2 regions of the Arthrobacter sp. HS15c genome follow, and region 2 is predicted to be linked to the other one. Evidence: predicted binding sites of a transcription regulator. Region 2 holds the regulator's gene; the other holds the start of a gene.
What was found. Region 2 encodes LexA, which represses DNA repair genes until DNA is damaged. Its sites were predicted from a motif close to TCGAACANNTGTTCGA; they were not measured.

Region 1: a site for LexA is predicted at 1,553-1,568, ahead of ABV518_RS05615 (LexA family protein). Genes of this name have one in related genera too.

The regions. Positions count from the first base shown of each region.
Region 1 covers NZ_JBFOHM010000003.1:103,097-108,246, reverse strand. The annotation lists gene ABV518_RS05625 (Y-family DNA polymerase) at 1-541, opposite strand, end outside; gene ABV518_RS05620 (N-acetyltransferase family protein) at 636-1,073, shown strand; gene ABV518_RS05615 (LexA family protein) at 1,108-1,539, opposite strand; gene ABV518_RS05610 (STAS/SEC14 domain-containing protein) at 1,655-2,035, opposite strand; gene ABV518_RS05605 (hypothetical protein) at 2,362-2,844, shown strand; gene ABV518_RS05600 (alpha/beta fold hydrolase) at 2,982-3,773, shown strand; gene ABV518_RS05595 (AAA family ATPase) at 4,069-5,103, shown strand.
Region 2 covers NZ_JBFOHM010000012.1:163,595-168,744, forward strand. The annotation lists gene hflX (GTPase HflX) at 1-195, shown strand, start outside; gene ABV518_RS19720 (ATP-dependent DNA helicase) at 188-2,245, shown strand; gene lexA (transcriptional repressor LexA) at 2,323-3,072, opposite strand; gene ABV518_RS19730 (LysM peptidoglycan-binding domain-containing protein) at 3,406-3,816, shown strand; gene ABV518_RS19735 (histidinol-phosphate transaminase) at 3,890-5,008, shown strand; gene hisB (imidazoleglycerol-phosphate dehydratase HisB) at 5,071-5,150, shown strand, end outside.

The DNA.
Region 1 (5,150 bases), on a different contig from region 2:
GGGCTGCAGGCACCGAATCCCAGCGGCAGACGCCGTCGAACGCTGGGTTGTGTTTGGCCCATTTGTTGGCGAGCTTGGCCAGTGTTTTTGTCCGGGCGATGCCAACGCAGACGGGGACACCCACGTTCCGCGCGGCGGCGGCTTTCATGTCCCGGCCCAGCTGGAGCAGTGCCTCCGGGGTGCCTTTGACGCCGAGGAATGCCTCGTCGATGCTGTAGACCTCCAGCCAGGCGGAGTACCGGCCCAGCAGTTCCATCACGCGGGCGCTAATGTCCCCGTACAGCTCGTAGTTGCTGGACCTGGCAATCAGCCCCCACTCTTTCGCCCGGGGCGCGATCTTGAACCACGGCTCCCCGATCCCGATGCCCAGTGCCTTGGCCTCGGGGGAGCGGGTGACGGCGCAGCCGTCGTTGTTGGACAGCACCACCAGCGGTTTGCCTTCGAGGGAAGGGTCAAACGCGCGTTCCGCGCTGGCGTAGAAGCAGTTCACGTCCACCAGGGCTATTTCCTGCATTTGACGCATCAGTGCTGGTTTAGACATAGGACCGGCCGGTGCTCTCGGTAGAGTTTCGGCTATGGATACCGAGGTGCGAGTCCGCCAGGCACGCGTCGAGGATGCTCCCGGGATGGCGCGCATGCATGTGCGGTCGTGGCGTGAGACGTACCGCGGCGTGATGTCGGACCGCGTCCTCGACGACCCGGAGCTGCCCGCCGCCCGGGAACGGTTCTGGACCGCCGCGCTCAGCGATGAGAGGTATCAGGCGAACCGCGTCGCGGTGGCCGAGCGCGACGGCGAAGTGGTCGGGATTGCGATGGCGGGGCCGCCGCAGGACTCCGCGGCGCAGTGGGGGACGCACCTGTATGTGCTGTACGTCCTCGCGGCTGAGCACGGGACCGGCGCCGGGGCCGCCCTCCTCGATGCCGTCATCGGCCCGCACGACTCCGCCGCCCTCTGGGTTGCCGATCCGAATCCCCGGGCGCAGGCGTTCTATCGCAAGCACGGGTTCGTGGCGGACGGGACGGTGATGGTGGACGACGGCGTGCGCGAGATCCGCATGGTGCGGCTCCTCTGAGCGCGCCCTCGGACGCCCGCTGTCATTCCGCGCATTAGACATGGTGCAGGCACCTTGTGGCTACGCCCCAGATGGTCAGCTCGCTGAGGCTGGGTACGCGGATGTCCGGGTAACGGGGGTTCTCTGCCTGCAGCACCACGCCCGTGGCGGTGATGCGGAGCCGCTTGACGGTCAGTTCGCCGTCCAGGACGGCGATGACCACGGAGCCGTCCTTGGGTTCGAGCGCCCGGTTGACGATGAGTTCGTCGCCGTCGCTGATTCCTGCCCGCTCCATCGAGTCGCCTGTCACGCGGACAACGAACGTGCTGGTGATGTCCTTGATGAGGTGTTCATTCAGGTCGATCCGGCCGTCGAAATAGTCCTGGGCAGGCGACGGGTAGCCGGCAGCGACGGCTACTGGGGCTAACAGCACCAGCCGCAAGGAGAGGCCCGCATCTATCACACGGGGACCGACAACAACGCCCACAACACACCTTTATTCGAATATATGTTCGATACTTTGAGTGTACAGGCAGGGGGAGACAGTGGCGCTCCTTTGACGGAATCGCAGCTGCGACGAAAGAGGCAAATCGGGACGTTGGTCAGGGAAGCGGACTGAGGAGGAGCCAGGTCAGGGCCTCATCGCGGGAGGTGAAGAACCGCGTTGGGCACGGCAGGGTCTGCCGTGCGATGGTGAAATTGGCAATGACGCGGTCGACCGGGCTTGAGCCAAGCAAGGCAATGCGCGAAGCGGCGCAGGGGATCTGGAAAGCGGACTTGGCCTGACGGGTCACAGCTTTGGTGGTCCCCATGTCTACCAACATCGGGTATTCGGAGCCGTCGGCAATCTTGTTGAGGGTTGCCATGGCCGCGTGCACGTCGTCACCGTCCAGAACGATCCCGGGTTTCCATTTGAGATGGATTATTCCGTTGACGCCTAGTTCGATTGTGCCCTTGCCACCATAAACAGTGACTGGTTCCATTTCTGCTCCCCAGCATTTTCACTAAGTCCGGTTTTACTGTCAGCGTAGATCGGGGTGACCAGTAGCGGAACCTTTAATGAGGTGTTTATGCACAATTCGGTAGTAGACGGCCGTATGGCCGGGGATTTTCGTTGGACCCGAAGCCGAGGCTGTATAAGAAAATGATGCTTCGTTCTCCAATTACTGGGCCGGTGCCAGGGGCAATGATCATTTCATCCCTTCATCTCCTATGAATACGGGTACGCACCCTATATGCTCCGGTCAGCATCCACTTATGAGGGAGCGCAATGAAACGGATTAGGTTGTGGCAATTCATAGTTCCGTACGTGCTTATCACCATGCTGCTTACATCATGCGGCGACAAGGTGACTAGTGGACCGGGAACTGCGGAACCCACGCCGAACTCCGCCAGTTCTGCCAGCAGCCCCGTCACAGGCGGTGGCACTGTAGCGTGCGTTGACTGGGCCCGGTTCGAGACCCCTCAAGACCAATACGACAAAGCCAGCGTCGTGCTCATCGGAAAGTCTGTAAGCCGGGCCGGCGAAACCACCATTTACGGTTCCGAGGCCACGACCCACCTTGTAGAAGTCGAGCAGGTCCTCAAGGGGAATCCCGGAGAGGGGGACCTGCGTATCACGTCTATGCCCCCGACCTGCACTGGAGGCGAAACCTACCCGGACGGCGATCCGCTCGATACAGCTGAAAGAGTCATCATCTTTGCGACCAAGCAGCGCGGCGAGTGGTTCACCCATACCCCCGCGCAAGGCGTCCTGCCTTTCCCGCAGGGCGCAGAGATTCCCTTTCACTAGTGCTGTGGATGGTCGGCTGCGCCCCTGAACCGCCCGCGCCGGAGACGAGTCTCGTCTGAAGTCGGACCTTTGAAAAGAGCGGTGTCCCTTGGGGAACCGCGCGGTTCATTTCGTCGGCCTGGATTAGGGTGTCGGGTATGGAGTGCCGGATCAACGACGTCCTGGTCCATTACGTCGAGCATGGCGTCGGCGTGCCGCTCGTTGCGTTGCACGGCGCCGGTGTTGATCACCGCGAGATCGAGGCGGCGATCGAGGCCATCTTTCCCGACACGGGATACCGGCGGATCTATCCGGATCTACCGGGAATGGGCCTGTCGACGGCCGATGGCCTGACCTGCAACGACGATGTGGTGACGCTGCTCGTCGATTTCATCGATCACCTGGGCGCGGGACCGGTGATGCTGCTCGGGCACTCCTACGGTGCCTACCTGGCTCGTGGGGTGGCCGCGCGGCGACCGGACACCGTGCTCGGTCTGGCGTTGTTGTGCCCCGTCGCCGAGCGGTCGGGCAGCGTGCCTGGCCACGACGTGGTTCGCCAGGACGCCGATGCGTACGACGAACTCGAACCCGCACAGCGGGCGGGGTTCGAGGAGTACTTTGTTGTGCGAACACAGGCTACGGCCCGCCGGTACCGCGATCGCGTTGCACCGGGTGCGGCGCTTGTGGACGAGGCTGCGTTGGGGCGCATCTTCGCGGGGTGGACGGTCGACGTCGGGTCGGCTGCCTTCTCTGCGCCGACCTTGGTCGTCGCGGGCCGATGCGATTCGGTCGTCGGGTATTCCGACGCGGCCGATTTGCTCGAGCGCTACTCCCACGCCACCCTGGCTGTCATCGAGGACGCCGGCCATGCGCTCATGCACGAGCGGCCCGAACTGCTCGCCGCGTTGTTCGGCGACTGGCTCGATCGAGCCCGACCAGAAGAAGAGTGACCGCCCTTGTTGCACCCCCAGCGAAGTCGAACAGATCAACCTCGACAGCGGCAAGTCAGCAGAGGACGACGCGGCCGATTAAGACCCCTTGTCGGGCCGAACCTCACCGCACCGAAAGGCCCCGCTCCACTCACCAGCGGAGGACCGCCGATCCCGCGACACCCAAACATCGCCGCGACGTGCCACGCCCCCAGGAACAGGAGAGTTTCCAGATGGGTAGCCGGGAAGTCACCACCATGGATACTGGGTGAGGCCAACCCCACCCCGGTCGGGTATCGAGTACTACAGTGGATGCATGGCTGGCAGCCGCAATCCGCTCGATGACCTGCGCGAAACCATCGGCCATCTGACCGATCAGCTCAGGCTGCACGGTTCGGAGCGCGTTGATGACCTGGTCGGCGATTTCATCGGTGCGAGGCCCGGACCGGGCCGGCCGCTGTCCGAGGTGCAGGCCGAGCTCGACGCGCTGGTCGGACTGGAGACCGTGAAGGAACAGGTGCGGGCCCTCGTCGCACTGCTCCAGGTTCAGGCCCGCCGTAAAGCGCACGGCCTGCCGGAGGTGGCCACATCACAGCATCTGGTGTTCCTCGGAAACCCGGGCACGGGCAAGACCACCGTGGCCCGGCTCCTGGCCGAGATGTACCGCGCGGTCGGTCTGCTGCAGAAAGGCCACCTGGTCGAGGTCGACCGTTCGGGCCTGGTGGGGCAGTACGTCGGCTCGACCGCCATCAAAACGGACCGGGTGATCCGGCGTGCGCTGGACGGGGTCCTGTTTATCGACGAGGCCTACGCGCTGGCCCCGGAGGACGGCCGGATGGACTTCGGCCCCGAGGCAATCGAAGTCCTGCTCAAGCGGATGGAGGACCACCGCCACCGACTGGTCGTGATCGTGGCCGGGTACCCGCGGCTGATGGAGTCCTTCTTGCTATCGAACCCCGGACTGCGCTCCCGGTTCGCCCGCGAGATCACGTTCCCCGACTACTCCGTCGACGCACTCCAGACGATCTTCCACCAGATGCTGGCCCAGCACGAGTACACGCTGGGGCCGGATGCGGACCAGATGCTGCGCCGCATCTTCACCGGGCTCCACGCGGGCGAGGACTCCGGCAACGCACGGTTCGCCCGCACTCTGTTCGAGCAGGCGCTCAACCGCCAGGCGCTGCGGCTGTCGCTCGACGAGAAACAAAGTCTCGACGCGCTCGACCGTGAGGCCGTCATGACGCTCACCGCGGACGACATCGTCGAGGCCGCGCTGGCCTTGGGCGAGGAGCCGGAGCCAGAACCGACGGCGGCACCGGAGAAGTCACGCTGGTGGCGCTGGCTGGTCTGACCGGGCCCCCTCATCAACCATTCGGACCTCTTTCTCTCCGTCAGGTT
Region 2 (5,150 bases):
AGCAGCTCCATCCCGCGGCCCAGCGTCAAGCTGGAGCTCCTCATCCCGTACAACCGCGGCGACGTGATCAGCAAGCTGCACAACACTGACGCCGAAATCCTGAGCCTTGACCATGGCGAGGACGGAACGCGGGCCGTGGTGATGGTCCGGGAAGGCCTCGCGGCGGAACTGGAATCATTCGTCAGCAATGACTGAAACAGTGGCAAGTGAGTCCTCGGGTACGGCCGGCGAGCAGTTCGTCATTGAACTGCTCGACCGTGCCGTGGCCGGGATGGGCGGGCAAAGCCGCAGCGGACAGCACGAGATGGCCAGGCAGGTGGCCCGGGCCATCGAAACCGGCGACCACCTCCTGGTCCAGGCCGGCACCGGAACCGGAAAGTCGCTGGCGTACCTGATCCCGCTCATTGCGCATTCACTCGTGAGCAACAAACCCACCCTGGTATCCACCGCCACCCTCGCCCTGCAGACGCAGATCGTGGGCCGGGACCTGCCACGCCTGCTCAAAACCATCACCCCGGCCCTGGACCGCCCCGTCAAAGTGGCGCTGGTCAAAGGCCGCTCCAATTACGTGTGCCGGCACAAGCTTGAAGGCGGATTCCCTTCCGAGGAGCCTTCCGAAGGGCAGCTGTTTTCCCTTGGCGAGGACACCAGCGTGCCGCACTTCGCCGCCGCGCTGGGGGGACCGTCCTCGCAGCTGGGCAAGGAAGTGGTGCGCCTGCGCGAATGGGCGCAAAAAACGGCCACCGGCGACCGCGATGAACTCCTTCCCGGTGTCACGGACCGGGCCTGGCGCCAGGTCTCCGTCACCTCGATGGAATGCCTCGGGGCACAGAAATGCCCAATGGCGGCCGAATGCTTCAGCGAGCTGGCCCGCCAGGACGCGGCGGACGCCGACGTTGTGGTCACCAACCATGCCATGCTCGCCGTCAGTGCCTTCGAGGGCCTGGCCGTCCTGCCCGAATACGACGTTGTGGTGGTGGACGAGGCCCACGAACTCCAGGACCGGGTGACCGGGGCCGTATCCGGGCAGCTGTCCGTCGCCATGGTCCATGCCGCCGCCTCTGGCGCGCGGAAGCACACAGCCATCACGGTCGACGCCCTCAACGCTGCCGCTGCGAACCTGGAACTCGCCCTCGCCGGGGTGCCCAACGGGCTCCTTCCCAACGGACTCAATGACGAACAGCTGGACTGCATGGACCAGCTGCGTGACGCCTGCCGGGCGGCCCTTTCCGATTCGAAGGGGGACAGCAGCCAAACAGCCGACGGCGGGCGGCAGCTCGCCCGCTCCCGCCTGATGCTTATCCTCGAACTCTGCGAACGGCTCATCGCGGCCCGTGAAAACCGCGAGGTGGTGTGGTTCTCCCGCGCCAGCACCTTCGATCCGCAGCAGGGCTACGCGCAGCCCGACGACTCCTCGCCGGCGCTGGTCAACATCGCGCCGCTCAGCGTCGCAGGAAGGCTGCGCGAGGGCCTCTTCGAAGGCCACACTGTGGTGCTGACTTCGGCCACCCTCGCCATCGGCTCGGCGTTTGAGCCGGCCGCCGGCGGCCTGGGACTCGTGGGCCAGGGCGCCCCGAGCTGGACCGGCATTGATGTCGGTTCCCCCTTTGACTACCCGAAGCAAGGGATCCTGTACGTTGCCGGCCACCTCCCCAAGCCCGGCCGGGGTGTGTCGCCGGAGGCGCTGGAAGAACTCGAGGCCCTGATCAGGGCTTCCGGAGGGGGTGCGCTGTGCCTGTTCTCCTCGCGCCGCGCCGCAGAAGAGGCAGCCGAAGCCCTGCGGCCGCGGCTTGGACTGAGCATCCTCTGCCAGGGCGACTCCACCATGACCGCCCTGGTCAAGCAGTTCGCCGACGAGCCCGACACCTGCCTCTTCGGAACCATGTCGTTGTGGCAGGGCGTGGACGTGCCCGGCGGCTCGTGCCGCCTGGTGGTGATTGACCGTATTCCGTTCCCGCGGCCGGACGATCCCCTCATGACCGCCCGCTCCCGGGCCGTGGCCCAGGCCGGCGGCAACGGCTTTATGTCGGTCTCCGCCACCCACGCCGCCATCCGGCTGGCACAGGGCGCCGGCCGGCTGATCAGGTCCACGGGTGACAAGGGCGTGGTGGCGGTGCTCGATTCACGGCTTGCCACGGAGCGCTACGCCGGGTTCCTTCGCGCCGCCCTGCCGCCCTTCTGGCCCACCACGGACCGGAAAATCGCGTTCGCTGCCCTGGAGCGGCTGTCCAAGGAACACACCTGAGTTAACTGCGAAGATCAGCTGGGCCCGCCCCTCGAGGGGCGGGCCCAGCTGATCTGTTTTGCTGTAACTGGCGGTTCCTAGAGTGAGCGCAGGACCGAAACAACCTTGCCCATGATGGTGGCGTGGTCGCCAAGGATGGGTTCGTATTGGGTGTTCTGCGGCAGGAGCCACGTGTGGCCGTCCCGCTGGCGGAACGTTTTGACGGTCGCTTCGTCGTCCAGGAGGGCCGCAACGATGTCACCGTTGACGGCGTCAGCCTGGCGCCGCACCACCACCCAGTCGCCATCGCAGATTGCCGCGTCCACCATGGAGTCTCCGGCCACCTTGAGCATAAAGAGCTCGCCCTGCCCCACCAGCTGACGGGGGAGCGGCATCACGTCCTCCACGACCTGATCCGCGAGGATGGGCCCGCCGGCCGCGATCCGGCCCACCAGCGGGACCATGGCGGTGTCCATGGCCGTGGGCAGCTCAGTCACTTTGCCCCCACTGATGCCGCGCAGGGCAGCCGGCGCGGCTGAACCTGTCGCCTTGGCAGTCCCGCCGTCCAGCGTCAGCGGCATCAGGACCTCCATGGCCCGCGGCCGCTTGGGATCGCGGCGAAGGTAACCCAGCTTCTCCAGCTGCGAGAGCTGATGGGTCACGCTGGACAGGCTGGCCAGGCCCACTGTGTCACCGATTTCACGCATGGACGGGGGATACCCGTTGTCATTGACCGAACGCTGGATGGTTTCCAGGATCTTCTTTTGCCGGGCAGTCAGCCCTTTGGGAGTCCTCTGGGGCTGCTGACCCCGCTGGGTCGCCCTGCCGCCCGCGGCTGCTGCTGCCATGTTTGCCAATGCCTTTCCGTTGCCCCGGTGCCTCCTGGCCGCGGGTGCCGGGAGCCTCCGGCATTGATTGTCAGACCCTGCTGATCAACTACAGAGGTGGTTGATCTTTGATCCAAACGTAGGCCAGCCACAACCCTTTTTCAAACATTTGTTCTAGCGAGTCTCGACAATGTTCGTTGATAAGTGCTAAAACAGAAGAAGCAAAGTTCGAACATGTGTTCTATTCGCTTCCTGTGGTATTCGAATATTCGAAGAGGCAGGGCCTGTCCGCCGAGGCAGGCAGGCGGAAAGGACACTCCGGGCAGCACAGCATGGTCCAGGAGGGCTCATTTCATGTCAGCTTTTTCAGCATCGCAGGACTCCGGTCCGCAGTTCGTCTCGGTCCAGCACCTCACGGCAGTGCCAGAGTTCCGGGCCCGCAAGGAATCGCTGCCTCCTCTGCGCCTGACGCGGCGCGGCCGGGTGGTCCTGATCGGCATTCCCCTGGTCCTGATCGCGGCGCTGCTCTTCCTGCTCGCGGGATTCCTTAACGCACCCGCCAAGGCCGCCGACTCCGCCGCGGACCTCTCGCTCACGCCGACTGTCTCGGTAACTGTGCAGCCCGGTCAGTCGCTCTGGGGGATCGCGGCGGCGGTGTCGCCGGAGCGGGATCCCCGGGATGTGATCGCGGACATCGTCCAGCTCAACAACCTCACGGCCGGGACCGTGCTGCCCGGCCAGCAGCTGTTTGTGCCTGCCAAGTAGCCCTGCAGGTTGTGAATGGCAGTCGGGAACCGTCACATTTTCGGGGTCCGCGCTTCGGCACTAAACTGTTCAGGTGAATGACCAGCTAGAGCGTCTGAACCGCCTTCCCCTCCGGACCAACCTTCGTGGCCTGTCCCCGTACGGGGCTCCGCAGCTCGATGTTCCCGTTCTGCTGAACGTCAACGAAAACACCCATGGTGTTCCCGCGGACGTTCGGGCGGCCATCAGCGCGGCGGTCACCGAGGCCGCAGCGGGCCTGAACCGCTACCCGGACCGGGAGTTCACAGAGCTTCGCGAGGCGCTGGCGGAGTTCCTTGGCCACGGACTGGACGTGACGAACATCTGGGCAGCCAACGGTTCCAACGAGGTGCTGCAGCAGATCCTCCAGGCCTTCGGCGGGCCGGGCCGGACGGCTCTTGGCTTCCCTCCCACGTATTCCATGTACCCCCTACTGGCCAGCGGCACGGACACCGAATACATTGCTGGGCAGCGCGAAGCAGACTACGGACTCAGCGCCGAGTCGGCAGGCCGCCAGGTCAAGGAGCTCCAGCCCAACGTTGTCTTCCTCAGCTCACCCAACAACCCCACCGGAACAGGGCTGGGCCTGGATGTGGTGGAAGCCGTGTACACCGCCGGCGAAGCCAGCCAGACCATCGTGATCGTGGACGAGGCCTACCATGAGTTTGCCCACGACGGCACACCCAGCGCCCTGACGCTCCTGCCGGGCCGGGAACGCCTCATTGTCACCCGGACCATGAGCAAGGCGTTTGCCCTGGCCGGCGCCCGGCTGGGCTACATGGCCGCCGCCCCCGAGGTCGCGGACGCCCTGCGGCTGGTCCGGCTCCCGTACCACTTGTCCGCCGTCACCCAGGCCACCGCCCTGGCCGCCCTGCAGCACCGCGAGGCCCTGATGGCGGACGTCGAGGACATCAAGGTCCAGCGCGACCGGATCGTTTCCGAACTGACCCGCCTGGGCCTCACGCCCGCCGCGTCGGACTCCAACTTCGTCTTCTTCGGCGGACTGGACCGGCCCCACGACGTCTGGCAGCAACTGCTGGACGCCGGCGTGCTGATCAGGGACGTCGGCATCCCGGGCCACCTGCGGGTCACCGCCGGCACTGAGACTGAAACCACGGCCTTCCTCACTGCCCTGGAAACCATCCTGGCCAGCCAGCCAAAGCTGCCCGCCTAAACTTGACCATAGCCGCGCCGCGCGCGCGGGAATTCCTCCTTCTCCGCAAAGGACATATGACCATGAGTTCCACCGGATCCAGCACTGCCGCGACCCGCACCGCACGCATGGAGCGTGCCACCAGCGAATCGTCGGTGCTCGT